DNA from 4 places in the Rhodovulum sp. MB263 genome. Region 4 is predicted to be linked to each of the others. Evidence: riboswitches for the same ligand, from Rfam matches in the RefSeq annotation. Region 4 holds a riboswitch; each other region holds the start of a gene.

Region 1 (4,179 bases), 430 kb from region 4:
CCGATCCAGCTTCCGGCGCTGCGCGAGCCCGACCCCGCCGATGAACAGACGGAAGGCGCCTCGAAACTCTCGATGCTGGAGACGCTGGGCTGGAAAAGCCCTGCCGCGATGGCGCGCGATTTCGCCCTGCTCGGGCTGGCGGGCCTCGTGATGGTGGCCGTCGGCCGCCTCCTGCCCGAATGGCCGCTGCTGTCCTGGATCGGCGGCGTGCTCGAGATCGTCGGCTTGCTCTGCGTGCTGTTCAGCTCGGGCGTGCTGTATTCCTTCGGACGCGAGTTCTTCTGGCGCGGCCGCGGCTAGGCCGGGCCCTGCGACGCGAGAGAACAGAAAACGGGCGGCCCCGGAGGGCGCCCGTTGCAAAGGAAACCGCCACCCGAGGCCGCGATCAGGTCAGCCGATCCGGCCCCGGCTTTCGCCGATCTGGCCGCGATGCAGCAGCAGATGATCGAGCAGGACGCAGGCCATCATCGCCTCGCCCACCGGCACCGCCCGAATGCCGACACAGGGGTCGTGGCGCCCCTTGGTCACCACCTCGGTCGACTCGCCCGCGACAGTGACGCTCCGCCGGGGTGTCAGGATCGACGAGGTCGGCTTGACCGCGAAACGGACCACCACGTCCTGCCCGGTCGAGATGCCCCCGAGAACGCCGCCGGCATGGTTCGAGGCATAGACCGGCCCGTCAGGGCCCATGGTGATCTCGTCGGCATTCTCGACCCCGCTCAGCGCGGCCACCGCCATGCCATCGCCGATCTCGACGCCCTTCACCGCATTGATGCTCATCATCGCGGCCGCCAGATCGGTGTCGAGCTTGCCATAGATCGGTGCGCCGAGCCCCGCGGGCACGCCCGAGGCCACGACCTCGACCACCGCGCCGACCGAATTGCCGGCCTTGCGCAGCGCGTCGATATAGCCTTCCCATTCCGAGGCCGCCAGCCTGTCGGGCGCCCAGAACGGATTGCGCTCGATCTCGTCGGTGTCGAAGCGGGCGCGGTCGATGGCATGGGGACCGATCTGCACCATGTAGCCGGTGATCTTCAGGTTCGGCACCAGCGCCGCCAGCGCGGCCCGCGCCACGCCGCCCGCCGCGACCCGGGCCGCGGTCTCGCGCGCCGAGGAGCGGCCGCCGCCGCGATAGTCGCGGATACCGTATTTCTGCCAGTAGGTGATGTCGGCATGGCCGGGCCGGAAGCTCCGGGCAATCTCGCCGTAATCCTTCGAGCGCTGGTCGGTATTGCGGATCATGAGCTGGATCGGCGTGCCGGTGCTTTGTCCCTCGAACACGCCCGACAGGATCTCGACGGCATCGGGCTCCTGGCGCTGGGTGGTAAAGCGGCTCTGGCCGGGCCGCCGCCGGTCGAGCCAGTGCTGCAGCATCGCCACATCGACCGCGATGCCGGGCGGACAGCCGTCGACCGTCGCGCCAAGCGCGGGTCCGTGGCTTTCGCCCCAGGTGGTGACGCGGAACAGATGGCCGAAGGTGTTCAGGCTCATGGGGCGATCTCCTTTGGCCCATGGGCATACCCGCCGGAGGTCCGCCTCTCAAGGGGTTTGGCTTGGTGTTTGGCTGGGGGTTTGGCTTGCGAAGCCGGGACCGGGGCGCTAGCGTTGCGCTCACCTCGGGGTGCCCACAGGGGCTGAGATGCGCAACCCGCAAACCCGTTGAACCTGACCCGGTTAGAACCGGCGGAGGGAAGGCCCCTGGACAGATTTCCACCCTTGCCCGTCCGCCCCCATCTTTGGAGGAGGACCATGCGTATCCCATTCATTGCAGCGGCTCTCGCCGCAGCCGCCCTGCCCGCATCCGCGGAAGACCGGCCCGTGCTGACGATCTACACCTATGAAAGCTTCGTGGCCGAATGGGGCCCCGGCCCGATCGTCGAGGCCGCTTTCGAGGCGACATGCGGCTGCGAGCTGAATTTCGTGGCCGCAGGCGATGGCGCGGCGCTCCTGGCCCGGCTCCGGCTCGAAGGCACGCGCAGCCGGGCCGATCTGGTGCTGGGCCTCGACACCAACCTCACCGCAGCCGCCGCCGAAACCGGGCTGTTCGCGCCCCATAGCCAGGACCCCGACCGGCTCGACCTGCCGGTCGCCTGGGACGACCCGCTGTTCCTGCCCTATGACTGGAGCTATTTCGCCTTCGTCTATGACAGGACCCGGCTGGCCGAGCCGCCGACGAGCTTCGAGGCGCTGATCGCCGCGCCAGGGGATCTGAAGATCGTGATCCAGGACCCGCGCAGCTCGACCCCGGGGCTGGGGCTCCTGTTCTGGATCAAGGCCGCCTATGGCGACCGCGCACCCGGGATCTGGGAAGGGCTTGCGCCGCATATCCTGACCGTCACCAAGGGCTGGACAGAATCCTATGGCCTGTTCATCGACGGCGAGGCCGACATGGCGCTGTCCTACACCACCTCGCCCGCCTATCACCTGATCGCCGAAGATGACGATACCAAGGCCGCCGCGCGCTTCGACGAGGGCCATTACCTGCAGATCGAGGTGGCCGGCATCCTGGCCTCGTCCGACCAACCCGAGCTGGCGCGGCAATTCCTCGACTTCATGCTGAGCGAGCCGTTCCAGGCAGCGATCCCCACCACCAACTGGATGTATCCCGCAGCCACGCCTGAAGCCGGGCTGCCGGCGGGCTTCGAGACCCTGATCCAGCCCGATACCGCGCTGCTCTTCCCCCCGGACGAGGCCGCGCGGATCCGGAACGAGGCCCTCGCCGAATGGCGCGACGCGCTCAGCCGCTAGGCACTGCAACCGGGATCGGGATCGGCACCGCCGCACTGGCGCTGACGCTCGCGCTCGGCACCATCCTGGCCGTGGCCTGGCGCGCCGAGCCGGGCGGGGCCGGGCTTGGCGCCGCCGATCTGGCGGCGGTGCGCTTCACGCTTCTCCAGGCGCTCGCCTCGGCCGCGCTCAGCAGTCTGCTGGCGGTACCGGTGGCCCGGGCGCTGGCCCGGCGCCGCTTTCCGGGCCGGGGCGTGCTGATCACCCTTCTGGGCGCGCCCTTCATCCTGCCGGTCATCGTCGCGGTGATGGGACTTCTGGCCGTCTTCGGCCGCAGCGGCCTTCTGTCGACCGCGCTCGCGCCGCTCGGACTGGGCCCCGTCGACATCTACGGACCCGGGGGCGTCGTGCTGGCTCATGTCTTCTTCAACCTGCCGCTTGCCACGCGGCTGGTCCTGCAGGGCTGGCTCGCGATCCCGGCCGAACGGTTCCGGCTGGCGGCCGCCCTCGGCTTCGGCCCCGCCGACCGCTTTCGTCATCTCGAGCGTCCGATGCTGCGCGAAGTCCTGCCCGGCACATTCCTCGTCGTCTTCCTGATCTGCCTGACCAGCTTCGCGGTCGCCCTGACGCTGGGCGGCGGCCCCCGCGCAACCACGGTCGAGCTGGCGATCTATCAGGCCTTCCGCTTCGAATTCGACCTGGGCCGTGCCGCCTGGCTGGCGCTGATCCAGGTCGGGATCTCGGTCGCGGCCGCACTTGTTGCCTTCGCCATCGCGGTGCCGGGCGCCTTCGGCCCGGGGCTCGACAGACCCGTGCCGCAGATCGGGCCGGACGGACGCTGGCTGCGGCTGCAGGACATGGCCTGCCTCGCGCTGGCCGCGCTGTTCCTGATCCTGCCGCTTGCCATGGTGGCGCTGCGCGGCCTGCCGGGCCTGCCCGGCCTGCCCGCCTCTGTCTATGCCGCGGCACTGCGCTCGCTGGCCGTGGCGCTCGGCTCGGCCGCGCTGACACTGGCGCTGGCGCTGCCGATGGCCATCGCCATCGACCGGCTCGGCGGTCTCACCGGCCGGACGATCCAGGCGGCGGGAACGCTCACCATCGCCGCCTCGCCTCTGGTGATGGGAACCGGGCTGTTCATCCTGCTCTTCCCGCTGGCCGATCCGAGGCTTCTGGCACTGCCGGTCACCGCGACCGTCAATGCCGCGATGAGCCTGCCCTTCGCGCTGCGTGCGCTGGTGCCGGCCGTGGCCGAGGCCGAACGCGGCCATGGCCGCCTCGCCGACAGCCTCGGCATGACCGGGCGCGCGCGGCTCCGGCTGATGCTGCTGCCGCGCCTCCGTCGGCCCATCGGCTTCACGCTCGGACTGGCGGCGGCGCTGTCGATGGGCGATCTGGGGGTGATCGCGCTGTTTTCAGACCCGGGCCATGCCACCCTGCCCTTGCAGCTTTACG
Region 2 (4,179 bases), 1.7 Mb from region 4:
CCCTCAGCCATCCGCGCCAGCGCCACCTGCACGAAGAGCTCGCGATCGTCGCGTGCGACCCGCAGCACCTCGGCCGTGTTCGGAGCCCGGCCCTGCGCGGCATCGGCCAGCCAGTCGCTGACCGGACGGCCAAGCCCCTCGAGCCGGTCGCAGAGGTTCAGAGCCTCGTCCGGCGTGCCCCCCAAGAGCCGCACCGCCCGGGCATTGGACAGCCGCACCGTGCCATCGGCATCGAGCTGCAGAAGCGCCACCGGCAAGGCATCGAGAAAGCCCTCGGGCGCCTCGGCGACGCGGGCCTCCGAGCGGCGCGGCAGGATATAGAATTCACGCCCGCCATCGGCCATGCGCAGTTGCAGCAGGCGGCGCCGGCTCGGGCCTTCCGGGGTCTCGACCACCACCTCGTCGGTCTCTTCCGAGGCCCCGGCCAGAAGCGCCGCGACCGCCTCGTGGCTCTGGCCCACCAGCCCGCGGGCGGCGGCATTGATCGCCGAAAGCCGCCCCGCCGGATCGAGCCGCACCATCGGCAACGCGATCTCGACCCCATCGGTCGCACTGGCATCAAAGCGCCACAGGAACAGGCCCGAGCCCGCCCGCTCGACCCCGACCTGCAACGGCCCGGAGGCCAGAGAGCGCCGGGCCGAGGCGGGCAGCCCCCTGGCGGCGGCCGCGATCAGATCGCCGACCGCACGCCGGGGATCGGCAAACAGGGCCTGCAGCGCATCGGACACCGGCTGGCCGCGCACCGCCGCGACCCGGCGCTGTGCCTCGGGACTGGCGATCAGAACCCGCCCCTCGGCATCGGTGACCAGCGTGGCGCCGGGCGCGCTGGCGCAAAGCCGCCTCAGCCTGTCGGAGGGAATATCCGAGACCGGGCGCCCCAGGATCCGCAACAGCGCGGCCAGGCAGCACAGGGTGAGGCCCGTCGTCAGCAGCGGCGCGAAAAACAAGGGCCAGGGCGAGGTCCAGGCCGCGCCCGATAGCAGGATGCCAAGGGCCAGCGCCGCCCAGGCCCGATCGGCATAGGCCGCGGCCGAGCGACGGACAGATAGCAGAACAGGCATGAGACGCGGCAAGAGAACCTCCCGGCAGGACGATTTCGCCCACTCTTTCTCCACAGGTGTTAACCCGTGGTTAACAGAGCCGCCCAACCCCGGAGGATGGCAGATCTTCGCCGCCGCTCAGCCCGGGCGCTGCATGACTGCGGCATAGAACCCGTCGCCACCATCAAGCGGCGTCAGCCGGCGTTCGGAGACAAGCCTCCAGCCCTGAAAGGCGGCAAGAAAGCGGCCGATCTGGGAAGCATTCTCGGCGGCAAGCAGCGAACAGGTCGCATAGCCCAGATACCCCCCCGGGGCCACCAACCCGGCCGCACGATCAAGAATCCCGGCCTGAAGCGCGGTCAGCCGGTCCAGATCGGCAGGCGTGGTCCGCCATTTGGCCTCCGGGCTCCGGCGCCAGGCGCCGCTGCCCGAACAGGGCACATCGCAAAGCACCAGATCGAAGGGCGCCGCCCCTTTCAGCGCGGCCGCGTCGAGACAGTGCACCGCAACCCCGGCCCGTTCGGCCCGGGCGGGCAGATCGCGCATCCGCTGCGGCGCCGCATCATGGGCCAAATGCCGGGCGCCCCCGCGCGCGGCCATGGCCAGCGTCTTGCCGCCGCCGCCCGCGCAATAATCGAGCACCCTTGCGCCTTCGCCGAGCGGCATCATGTCGGCCACCGCCTGCGAGGCGGCATCCTGCAATTCGACCAGCCCGTCTGCGAAAGCGCGCGACAGATGCACCCGGCGTGCGCCCGCCACCACTTCCAGCGCGGTGGGCGAAAGCGGATGGGGCCGGGTCTCGATCCCCTCCCCGGCCAGCCGCGCCATGGCCGCCGCGGCATCGCTCCGGCGCGCATTGACCCGCAGAAAGACCGGGGCGCGCTGCCGGAGCCGCTCCATCACCGCCCGGAAATCGGGGCCGAGGCTCTCTCGCAGCAGCCCTTCCAGTGCCTCGGGGCAATCGCAGGCGACCGGCTCGGGCAGATCGGCAAGCGCAGGCCCGGGCGCAAGTTCCTCGGTGCCGAGCGGCGCCGGGGCATGGCCCGCACCGGTGAAGACAGTTCCGGGATCGGTGCCCGCGGCGCGCAGCATCCCCAGCATCAGCCCGCGTCCGGTCGCGGCCCCGCCCAGCGCCGCGAAGGACCGCAGGCAGCGGATCGCATCGAAGACATGATCGCGGATCGCGGCGCGGTCCTTCGATCCGGCAAAGCGGTTCTGCCGCGCCCAGGTGGTCAGGAGCTTCTCGGCCGGCGCGCCGCCGCGCCAGGCATCGAGCAGCTCGGCCGCCGCCGCGATCCGCGCCGCGGGCGTCATCGCAGCCCCCGCCGACCCCGGACAGGCATGCGCCTGCCGCCCCCGGCCTCCGCCTCGCGCCTTGTCATCCCTGGCTCCTTCGCGCCGTTTTCGCCCCGTTCTTGTCTGGCTGCACCCTTTCCGGGCCTGCCGCCTGTCCGCCTTCTGGCAGCCGCCTTCGGCGCTGGCAAGCCACCGCCGCCGCCAGAGGACTTTCCATCCGCGCAAGGACGTGGTTTTCTGGCGGCCGTGACAGGGGCGTCCGGAGCGATCCGGGCTGAGAAGCACCCTTAGAACCTGAACCAGATCATGCTGGCGGAGGAAGTCGCGTGCCGCGTCCCGACGGGACCGATGCGCCCGTCCGCCACCCAAGGAGGACCGCGATGCCCGCCCCCGCAGACCACTCAGGCCACCCGATTCGAACGCCGGCAGAACATCTGGCCGCGATGCAGGCACGCGCGCCCCTGGTGCAGTGCATCACCAATTTCGTCGCCATGAACGTCGCCGCGAACGTGCTGCTGGCGGCAGGCGCCTCGCCGGCGATGCTGCATGCGGTCGAGGAGACCGGCGAGTTCACCCCGCTGGCGCAGGCGCTCTCGATCAATATCGGCACGCCCTCGCCCGGCTGGGCGACGGGGATGCGGGCCGCGGCAAGTGCCGCGCGGGCGGCGGGGCTGCCCTGGGTGCTCGACCCCGTCGCGGTCGGCGCCACCGCCTACCGGCAGGCGCTCTGCGGCGATCTCATGGCCTTCGAGCCGACGGTGATCCGGGGCAATGCCTCCGAGATCCTGGCGCTGGCCGGGGTCGAGGCACGCGGCCGGGGTGCCGACAGCGCCGACAGCGTCGAGGCGGCCGAGGCCGCGGCGCGCGCGCTCGCCGAACGGAGCTGGGCGGTGGTCGCGGTCACCGGGCCGGTCGATTACGTCACCGATGGCACCCGCGCCTGGCGCATCGCCAACGGCCATCCGCTGATGCCCAAGGTCACCGCGCTCGGCTGTTCGCTGACGGCCTTGGTCGCGGCCTTCCTCGCGGGCGGCGGCGACCGGGCCGGGGCCACCGTCGCGGCGCTGGCCTGTTTCGGGCTGGCGGGCGAACAGGCGGCCAGGGGCGCGTCCGGGCCGGGCAGCTTCGCAGTTGCGCTGATCGACGCGCTTCATGCGATGACGCCCGAGACGCTCGAGCGCGGCGCCCGGGTGAGCGCGGCATGACCCGCGACAGGCTTCCGGTCTATTTCGTGACCCCCGACGGCGCCTCGGCCGACCTGGTTCTGGCCGCGGTCCGGGGCGGCGCGACCATGGTACAGCTGCGCGACAAGCAGGCCGGGGACGAGGCGCTGATCGCGCTGGCGCGCGCGCTGAAACCCGAACTGGCCCGGCGCGGCGTTCCGCTGATCGTGAATGACCGGCTCGACGTGGTGCTGGCCTCGGGCGCGGACGGGCTCCATGTCGGCCAGTCCGATGGCAACCCGCTGGCGCTGCGCCGGGCGCTGGGGCCGGGGCGGCTTCTGGGCCTGTCGGTCGAAGCCATGGAACAGCTCGGGGCGATACCTGCGGGCGTCGTCGATTATCTCGGCGTCGGGCCGGTGCGGGCAACCGCCACCAAACCCGATCACGCGGCCCCGCTTGGCTTCGGCGGGCTGGCGCGGATCGCGGCGGCGAGCCCCCTGCCCTGCGTTGCCATCGGCGGCGTCGGCGCCACCGATGCGCGCGCGCTCAAGGCGGCCGGCGCGGCCGGCATGGCCGTCGTCTCGGCGATCTCGGCCGCCCCCGATCCCGAGGATGCCGCCCGTGCGCTGGCCGGTGCCTGGAGAGCGGCATGAGCGCTAGCGGGGCCATTCCGGGGATGG
Region 3 (4,179 bases), 1.1 Mb from region 4:
GGCCTGCCGTCACCTTCATGAAGGCCAAGATCTCCCTTCCCGGGGCCGAGCGCTTCGGCGCGTGACCGGGGCGGGCAGGGCGGGCGTCCTACAACCGGGGGTGTTCACTTGTGGCAAGGCGCAAACACGTTCCGTTCGCCCGGCGAGGGTCGGATCGCAGGCTCCTGACGCGCACGATCACCCCGCCCGGCCTGTAGAGGTTGGTCGGGCCGGGCCCGGACCGGTCCGCGCCTCTACAGCCGAACCGCCGGAGCCGGTCGTCCGCGCCCCGTCCGCGCCTTCCCCGCCCGGCGGAACGCCTGAAGGCCGCGTCAGACGACAGGGGGCCGGTGATCGGACCAGAGCGCGTGGAAGTGATGCACCGGCCCGTGGCCATGGCCGACATCGAGGGCCTCGCTCGCTGCCAGCGCGTCGTGAAGATATGTCTTGGCCGTGCCCACGGCCTCGACCATGTCGCGGCCGGGCAAGAGCGCGGCAATCGCCGAGGACAGCGTGCAGCCGGTGCCATGGTCATTCGTCGTGACCAGGCGTGGGGCGGCGAAGCGGGTGATGCCCTCGGGGCCCGCCAGCAGGTCAGTGCTTTCGGCGCTGTCTGCGAGATGGCCGCCCTTGAGCAGCACCCATTCCGGCCCCATGGCCAACAGGTCGGGCAGGGCGGCCTGCATGGCCTCTGCCGTCCAGTCGTCTTCGCGTCCGAGCAGCACCGCCGCCTCGGGCAGGTTCGGGGTCATGATCCTTGCCAGCGGCAGGAGCCGCTCGCGCACCGCCGCGACCGCCTCGGGCGCAAGCAGCGCGTGACCGCTCTTGGCCACCATGACCGGGTCGAGCACGATATTCCCGACCGCGTGATGGCTCAGCCGGTCCGCCACGGCTTCGGCGATCGCGGCATTCGCGATCATGCCGATCTTGACCGCGTCGATGCGCACATCGTCGAGCACGGCGTCGATCTGCTCGGCCACGAAGCCCGGATCGAGCGCGACGAAGGATCTCACGCCCTGGGTGTTCTGCGCGACGACGGCGGTGATGGCAGAGCAGGAATAGGCGCCAAGTGCCGAGAAAGTCTTGATGTCTGCCTGGATGCCGGCGCCTCCGGACGGATCGGTGCCGGCGATTGTTAGGATGTTGGCGATCATGATTGCATCTCCTGCATCAACATGGCGGCCTGCGCCGCGACCTCGGCGACATCGAGGCTCAGCGCAAGCTCGGTATCGGCAAATGTGTCCAGGTCGACCCAGCGCGCCTCGAGCGCATCGTCGCCCGCGACAGGCTCGCCGGCCGTCCAGCGGCACAAGAGGGCGATCAGGATGAAATGGCTGCGCAGGGCGCCCGAGGCGTCGCGATCGAAGGCATCCAGCGCGGTGAGGACGCGCAGCGGTTCGGCACGAATGCCGGTCTCTTCGGCCAGCTCCCGCAGGGCCGCCTCCGTCACGGTCTCGCCGCGGTCGATTTTTCCGCCGGGAAAGCCCCAGCGGCCGGCATCGGGCGGATTGGCCCGGCGGACCAGAAGGACCTGCCTGGCGCGGATCACCACCGCGATGGCCGCGGGGATGGGGCGTTCGGGGATGCTGGGGAAGGGCAAGGCCGCCTCATATGCTGCGGCCGGCAAGGGCAAGAGAGCGTTCCTGTCCTGTCCCTTCGCCGGCATGATCCGGATCAGGTTCGAAGGGTCACTGCGCTGCGCCGGGCCATGGCCGTGCCTGCAGACTCTCAGCCCCATGCCGGGGCTCCCCTAGGTGTCGGCGAGACTATCAGGATAAGCGGCGAGTTCAACGCGTCTGTTGCGATGCGCGCGCCGTTCCCGGGCCTTTTCTCTCGGCGGGGCCTTCGCCGACAGAGGGCTGCGCAACTGGCCCGCTTGCTCAGGTACGGATCGCGTTCAGTGAATTATAAATATTAAATATCAGGCTAATATAGTCCAATATTAATGTTTTGGGTTAACATGATGCCGGTCGGTGTGTCCGGGCGGGATGGAACCGTTTTTGCCGGCACTGCCGACCGATGGGGCTGTCCTGTGACTGGCCGGCGAGCCTCCGTGCAATTCGTTTCGCCGCCATGCGATCAGGCGGTCCATGGCGGCGTAAGTCGAGCCTCTGGTTCCGCTCAAGACGGAAATCTCATCGGTCCTGTCGACCGTGAGGCCGCAGGCGGGCGTCGGCTCGGTATCGTCGATCAGGCTGCTGAGCGTTCTTTTCCAGCCGAGCGCGCGGCGTGCCGACGATCCTGCAGCGCGGTCTCGACGCGCTGTTGCCGGTGATCGCCCTGCCTTTTCTGGCAGGGGGCTCCATGTGCTCGTCGCGGTCATTCCCCGGTGCCACCGCCGGGATGGATGGGGGCCGATCTCCAGGACGTTGAGCCTCGCCCTCGTGCGCGTCCGGGCAGAAGGAGCGCATCCGGCGGTGCCTCCTTGGCTGGGGCGGGGTGGGGCCGGGATGTCTGATGTCGGTCCGGCCGGGGTTGGACGCGCGCGGCAGGGCCCTGCTGACGGGGCTGTTCGACAAAGATACCGTGTCTTCGCCCTGGTCACATGCGTCTCGGTGCCGGGCGTGCCGCCCGATCTCGTTGACCTTCCGGGCCTCGTCCCACATGGCTGCGGCGCGCTTTCCCGTCGCGACGACCGCCCGGTTCTGCCGGTGATGCGCGGGCGCCGCGCCGCGCCGCGCTCTGCCCCGGCGCCTTTGCAGGCCAGAGGTGTCTGAAAGGCATGGGAGGAAAGGGCGGGGGCGGTCTGCGGGTCGGCCTGCCTGTCATGACCGCCGGGGGCGGGAGCGGCGGTGTCGCGGCAAGGGGCGCGGTCAGTTCCGGCGCCGCTCGGCAATCGCCATGCCCGCCGCCCGGCCCGAGGACCAGGCCCATTGGAAATTGTAGCCGCCAAGCCAGCCGGTGACATCGACGGCCTCGCCGATCACATGCAGGCCGGGCACGGCCTTCGCTTCCATCGTGCGCGAGGACAGCGCTTCGGTCGAGATCCCACCCGCCGTGACCTCTGCCTTGGCATAGCCCTCGGTGCCGGTGGGGTGGAATGTCAGCCGGGTAAGCGGGGCTGCCGCGCGCTCCAGATCGGCGTCCGAACAGTTCGCAAGCTGTTTCTCCAGGCCGATCTGAGTGGCCAGAAGCTCGGCCAGACGGTTCGGAAGCTGCTCGCTCAGGGCGGCGCGCAGCCGGGCACGCGGCATCTGCCGCCGTGCCTCGCGCAGCATGTCGAGGGCGTTCTCGATCAGCGTCAGTTCGACCGCTGCGCCGGGGGTCCAGTAGGACGAGACCTGCAGGATCGCGGGACCCGACAGCCCGCGATGGGTGAACAGCGCGGCTTCTCGGAAGCTGGCCGACCCGACCCGCGCGATCACCGGGCAGGACAGGCCGGCAATGGCCCGGAAGGCCGCGTCGTGCGGGCCCAGCGTCAGCGGAACCAGCGCGGGGCGCGGCGGCACGACGGCAAGCCCGAAGCGCTCGGCGATCTGGTAGGCAAGGCCGGTCGCGCCCATCTTCGGGATCGAGGGGCCGCCGGTCGCGATGACGAGGTTCGCGGCGCTGGCGCCAGCCACCCGGTAGCGTCCGTCGCCATGGCCGATCTCGCCGATCTTCGTCCCGAGCCGGATATCGACCCCGCCCCGGGCGCATTCGTCGAGCAACATGGCCAGGATCTGCCGGGAGGAGCCGTCGCAGAACAGCTGTCCCAGCGTCTTTTCATGCCAGGCGATGCCATGGCGTTCGACCAAAGCGAGGAAATCCCACTGGGTATAGCGGGCGAGGGCGGATTTCGGGAAATGCGGGTTCCCGGACAGAAAGCACGCCGCCTCGGCACCGGTATTGGTGAAGTTGCAGCGGCCGCCGCCGGAAATCAGGATCTTCTTCCCGGCCTTGTCGGCATGGTCGAGTACAAGCACCCGCGCTCCGGCCTGTCCGGCCGTTGCCGCGGCCATCAGCCCGGCTGCTCCGGCGCCCAGCACGATCGCATCATAATCCATGCACGCCCTCTACGCCGACGGACATCCCGGCAAAAGGGGCCATCGCATCTGCCGAAGGTTTCGGGAGAGCTCGGAGCTTGGCGGTTCCTCACCGGGGAGCGGCCGTCTGCCAGAGCCTGCGCCTTTCGGCGGTTCTGGCGGGAAACGGGGCGCGGCCTGAGCAGGCCAGGTCGCGCCCGCGCGCGTTCAGGGTTTCTTGCGGACGGTTTTCCGG
Region 4 (4,179 bases):
TCGCGCTGGCCTGGCTTCTGCATCAGGAGGTGGTGACCTCGGTCATCATCGGCGCCAAGCGCGCGGACCAGCTGACCGACAATATCGGCGCGACCGGGATCGAGCTGAGCGCCGCCGAGCTGGCCCGCCTCGATGCGGCGACCCGCCTGCCCGCTGAATATCCCGGCTGGATGCTGGAACGGCAGGGCGAATACCGCAGCCAGAGCTAACCCCCAAGGGTCAGCAGGCGGGGGCCGGCATGACCCGGCCCCCGCTTTCGATCCGTCCGCCCGCGCTATTCGGCGGCGGGGGTCAGCCCGTTCGGACAGGCCCCGGCCTCGGCCGCGGCCGCGTCGCGGATATCCTGGCTGATCTTCATCGAGCAGAATTTCGGCCCGCACATCGAGCAGAACTGCGCCTCCTTATGGGCGGCCTTGGGCATGGTCTCGTCATGGAAGGCGCGTGCCGTATCCGGGTCGAGCCCCAGATTGAACTGATCCTCCCAGCGGAAGGCAAAGCGCGCCCGGCTGAGCGCATCGTCCCGCGCCTGCGCGCCCGGATGCCCCTTGGACAGATCGGCGGCATGGGCGGCGAGCTTGTAGGTCACGACCCCGGTCTTGACGTCGTCGCGGTCGGGCAGACCCAGATGCTCCTTGGGCGTGACGTAACACAGCATCGCGGTGCCGAACCAACCGATCATCGCCGCCCCTATGGCCGAGGTGATATGGTCATAGCCCGGCGCGATATCGGTCGTGAGCGGCCCGAGCGTGTAGAACGGCGCCTCGTGGCAATGCTTCAGCTGCTCGTCCATATTGGCCTTGATCTTGTGCATCGGCACATGGCCCGGCCCCTCGATCATCACCTGACAGTCCCTGGCCCAGGCGACCTGCGCCAGCTCGCCCAAGGTCCGCAGCTCGGCGAATTGCGCCTCGTCATTGGCATCGGCGATCGAGCCGGGCCTGAGCCCGTCGCCCAGGCTGAACGAGACGTCATAGGCGCGGCAGATGTCGCAGATCTCCTCGAAACGCTCGTAGAGGAAGGACTCGCGGCCGTGATGCAGGCACCACTTGGCCATGATCGAGCCGCCCCGGCTGACGATGCCGGTCACGCGCCGGGCCGTCAGCCCGATCATCCCGCGTCTCAGCCCGGCATGGATGGTGAAGTAATCGACCCCCTGCTCGGCCTGCTCGATCAGGGTGTCGCGGTAGACCTCCCAGCTGAGATCCTCGGCCACGCCGCCGACCTTCTCCAGCGCCTGGTAAAGCGGCACGGTGCCGATGGGCACGGGCGCGTTCCGGAGGATCCAGTCGCGGATGTTGTGGATGTTGCGGCCGGTCGAGAGGTCCATCACCGTATCGGCGCCCCAGCGGATCGCCCAGACCATCTTCTCGACCTCTTCCTCCATCGAGGAGGTGATGGCCGAATTGCCGATATTGGCATTGACCTTCACCTTGAAGGCGCGGCCGATCACCATGGGTTCAAGTTCGGGATGGTTGATATTGGCCGGGATGATCGCCCGGCCCGCAGCGATCTCGGCGCGGACGAATTCGGGCGTCACCAGATCGGGGATCTCGGCGCCGAAGGGCTCGCCGTCGCGGGTATGGGCAGCGGTGCGGCCCTCGTTCTCGCGGATCGCGGCGAATTCCATCTCGGGGGTGACGATCCCGGCCCTTGCATAGGCCAGCTGGGTGATCGCCCGCCCAGTCGTCGCCCGAAGCGGCTCGGGCCGCCGCGGAAAGGCCGGCACGAGGCGCGCGCCTTCGGCAAAGCCATTGTCGGCGGCGGTCACGTCGCGGGCCGGATAGGTCTCGGCCTCGCCGCGGTCGCGCGCGAAGGGGATCCGCACCGGCGCAAGCCCTGCGGCGATGTCGATCCGCGCCCCGGGGTCGGTATAGGGGCCCGAGCTGTCATAGACCGTCACCGCCCCCTCGCCGGTCGCGATCCGGCGCAGCGGCACCCGGATCGGGTGGATCTCGCCGGACAGGTAGAGCTTTTCCGAGGCGGGCAGCGGCCCCAGCGTGATCTGCGGAACGGTGTCGGGTCTGTTCATCTTCGTCTCCTCAGTTGACCTGACGAGACCCAGACGGATGATGAGGCAGAAAGCGGGGCCGTTGGCCCGAACGACCTTGACGGTCTGGGGGCCTTGCGGCCCGGGGGGCGGGATCTTGTGGCATGCCCCTCGGTCTTCCTACGCCAGTCTCAACTGGGTCAGGTTCGAAGGGTCGCGTCACCGGGGTTTCCCCCTGTCAGCCTCTCAGTCCCCTTGGCGGGACTCCCCTGACGTGCGACGAGGTATCGCAAAGCCGGCGCGGACTGTCAAACCCGCCGCAGCGCCGGGCCGGTCAGCCCCGCGCGGGCCCTCCGCCCAGCATCGAGGACAGCGTGCCCGCGGGCGCCCGGCTTTCGCTGAAGGAAATCCCCGCCTCGATATGGCGCAGATGCGCATCCATCAGGCAGAGCGCGCCGGCCTCGTCACGCGCGGCGATGGCCTCGACGAGGCGCAGATGCTCGTCCTTGGCACAGAGCGTCCGCGCCTGGGTGCCATAAAGCCCGATGATGAGTGAGGACCGCATGGTGAGTTCCTGCACATAGCGCGCGAGCACGGCATTGCCGCCGATCCGCGCCAGCAGGTTGTGAAAGCCCCGCGACAGGCGAATCGCCTCGGACCGGTCGCCGTCATCCTTCGCCCTCTCCTCCTCGGCCAGATGGGCGCGCAGGGCGGCCAGATCCTCCGCTGTCGCCCGGCGCAGGGCATTGCGGCAGATCGCGGTCTCGACCGCGCGCCGGGCCTGAAAGACGTCGCGGGCATCCTCGGCCGTCGGCGTCGCGACCGAGGCGCCGCGATTGGGCAGATGCTCGACCACCTGATAGGCGGTCAGGGCCGCCAGGGCCCGGCGTACCTGTGTGCGATTGCAGGAGAAATGGTCGCTCAACGCCTGTTCGCCCAGGCGTGTACCGGCCGGCAGGCGCTGATCGGCAATGGCGTCGAGGATCTGCTCGACGATCCGGGTTTCCTTCGGGGTCTCCATCGTTTCCTCTCTATGCTGCGGCACCATGACCCGGCAACAAAATTTCCCCACAGGACTTGTTGCGCAATATTGATACTATGGATTGTGAACAATTTTTGATAGCATCATGCCGAACAGCCAGGGATTGCCATCATGAAACTCGTTGTCATCAACCCGAACTCCACCGTCTCGATGACGGAAAAGATCGTCGAGGCCGCGCGTGCCGTCGCCGCGCCCGGTGTCGAGATCGAAGGGCGGACCGCAACCGGCGCCCCGGCCAGCATTCAGGGCCATCATGACGAGGCGATGTGCGCGCCGCATCTGCTGCGCGAGGTCCGCGAGGCAGAAGAGGCCGGGGCCGATGCCATCGTTCTGGCTTGTTTCGACGATCCCGCGCTCGGCGCCTGCCGCGAGATCGCGACCGGGCCGGTGATCGGGATCTGCGAGGCCGGGGTGAAGGCCGCCAGCATGATCGCCACTTCCTTCTCGGTGGTCACGACCCTTCCGCGCTCGGTCCCGGTGATCGAGGATCTGGTCCGGGGCTACGGGCTCGAACATCGCTGCCGCCGGGTACGCTCGGCCGCGATCCCGGTGCTGGCCCTCGAGGAACCGGGATCGGATGCCCGGCTCAGGGTCCGCGACGAGATCCTCCGCGCCATCGAGGAGGATGGCTGCGAGGCGGTCGTGCTGGGATGTGCCGGCATGGCGGATCTGGTGGCGTGGCTGAGCGCGGAAACCGGCATCCCGGTCATCGACGGGGTTGCCGTCGCCACGAAATTCGCCGAGGCGCTTGTCGGGGCCGGGCTGAAGACCAGCAAATCCGGCGCCTATGCGCAGCCGGAAACGCATTAGAAACGAAAACACACGGGGAGAGACACCGATGACAATGCCCGAGACCGCAGCCGCGGCACCAGGCCATGTCCCGCATGTGATCGAGGAAAAGGGGCTGGGCGAGGAATCGCTCGCGCCCCAGGAGACGCGGATCATGGACCCCTGGTCCTATCTCTTCGCCTGGCTTGGGGGCTGCGTGTCGATCGGCACCTTCACCATCGGCTCGGGGCTGGTGGGCACGCTCAACCTGCTCCAGACCTTCCTGGCCATTGCCATCGGCTGCACGGTGATCGGCATCGCCCTGATGATCAACGGCCGCGCCGGCCACAAATACGGCATCCCCTTCATGGTACAGGCGCGG

The links. A riboswitch is a leader RNA that binds a small molecule or an ion and turns the genes downstream of it on or off. The one in region 4 is predicted to bind thiamine pyrophosphate.
Region 1: another riboswitch for thiamine pyrophosphate. It lies ahead of thiB (thiamine ABC transporter substrate binding subunit); the one in region 4 lies ahead of thiC (phosphomethylpyrimidine synthase ThiC).
Region 2: another riboswitch for thiamine pyrophosphate. It lies ahead of thiM (hydroxyethylthiazole kinase); the one in region 4 lies ahead of thiC (phosphomethylpyrimidine synthase ThiC).
Region 3: another riboswitch for thiamine pyrophosphate. It lies ahead of B5V46_RS10435 (NUDIX hydrolase); the one in region 4 lies ahead of thiC (phosphomethylpyrimidine synthase ThiC).

Annotation. Positions count from the first base shown of each region.
Region 1 is NZ_CP020384.1:3,758,875-3,763,053, forward strand. It holds gene B5V46_RS17570 (hypothetical protein) at 1-300, shown strand, start outside; gene aroC (chorismate synthase) at 391-1,491, opposite strand; TPP riboswitch at 1,608-1,709, shown strand; gene thiB (thiamine ABC transporter substrate binding subunit) at 1,750-2,748, shown strand; gene B5V46_RS17585 (ABC transporter permease subunit) at 2,724-4,179, shown strand, end outside.
Region 2 is NZ_CP020384.1:1,600,103-1,604,281, reverse strand. It holds gene B5V46_RS07590 (ATP-binding protein) at 1-1,061, opposite strand, end outside; gene B5V46_RS07585 (RsmB/NOP family class I SAM-dependent RNA methyltransferase) at 1,179-2,354, opposite strand; TPP riboswitch at 2,578-2,674, shown strand; gene thiM (hydroxyethylthiazole kinase) at 2,717-3,541, shown strand; gene thiE (thiamine phosphate synthase) at 3,538-4,152, shown strand.
Region 3 is NZ_CP020384.1:2,239,133-2,243,311, reverse strand. It holds gene thiD (bifunctional hydroxymethylpyrimidine kinase/phosphomethylpyrimidine kinase) at 312-1,133, opposite strand; gene B5V46_RS10435 (NUDIX hydrolase) at 1,130-1,612, opposite strand; TPP riboswitch at 1,613-1,741, opposite strand; gene B5V46_RS10430 (NAD(P)/FAD-dependent oxidoreductase) at 2,793-3,965, opposite strand; gene B5V46_RS10425 (cytochrome b/b6 domain-containing protein) at 4,152-4,179, opposite strand, start outside.
Region 4 is NZ_CP020384.1:3,329,498-3,333,676, forward strand. It holds gene B5V46_RS15420 (aldo/keto reductase) at 1-209, shown strand, start outside; gene thiC (phosphomethylpyrimidine synthase ThiC) at 275-2,029, opposite strand; TPP riboswitch at 2,148-2,268, opposite strand; gene B5V46_RS15430 (GntR family transcriptional regulator) at 2,322-3,008, opposite strand; gene B5V46_RS15435 (aspartate/glutamate racemase family protein) at 3,141-3,839, shown strand; gene B5V46_RS15440 (NCS1 family transporter) at 3,868-4,179, shown strand, end outside.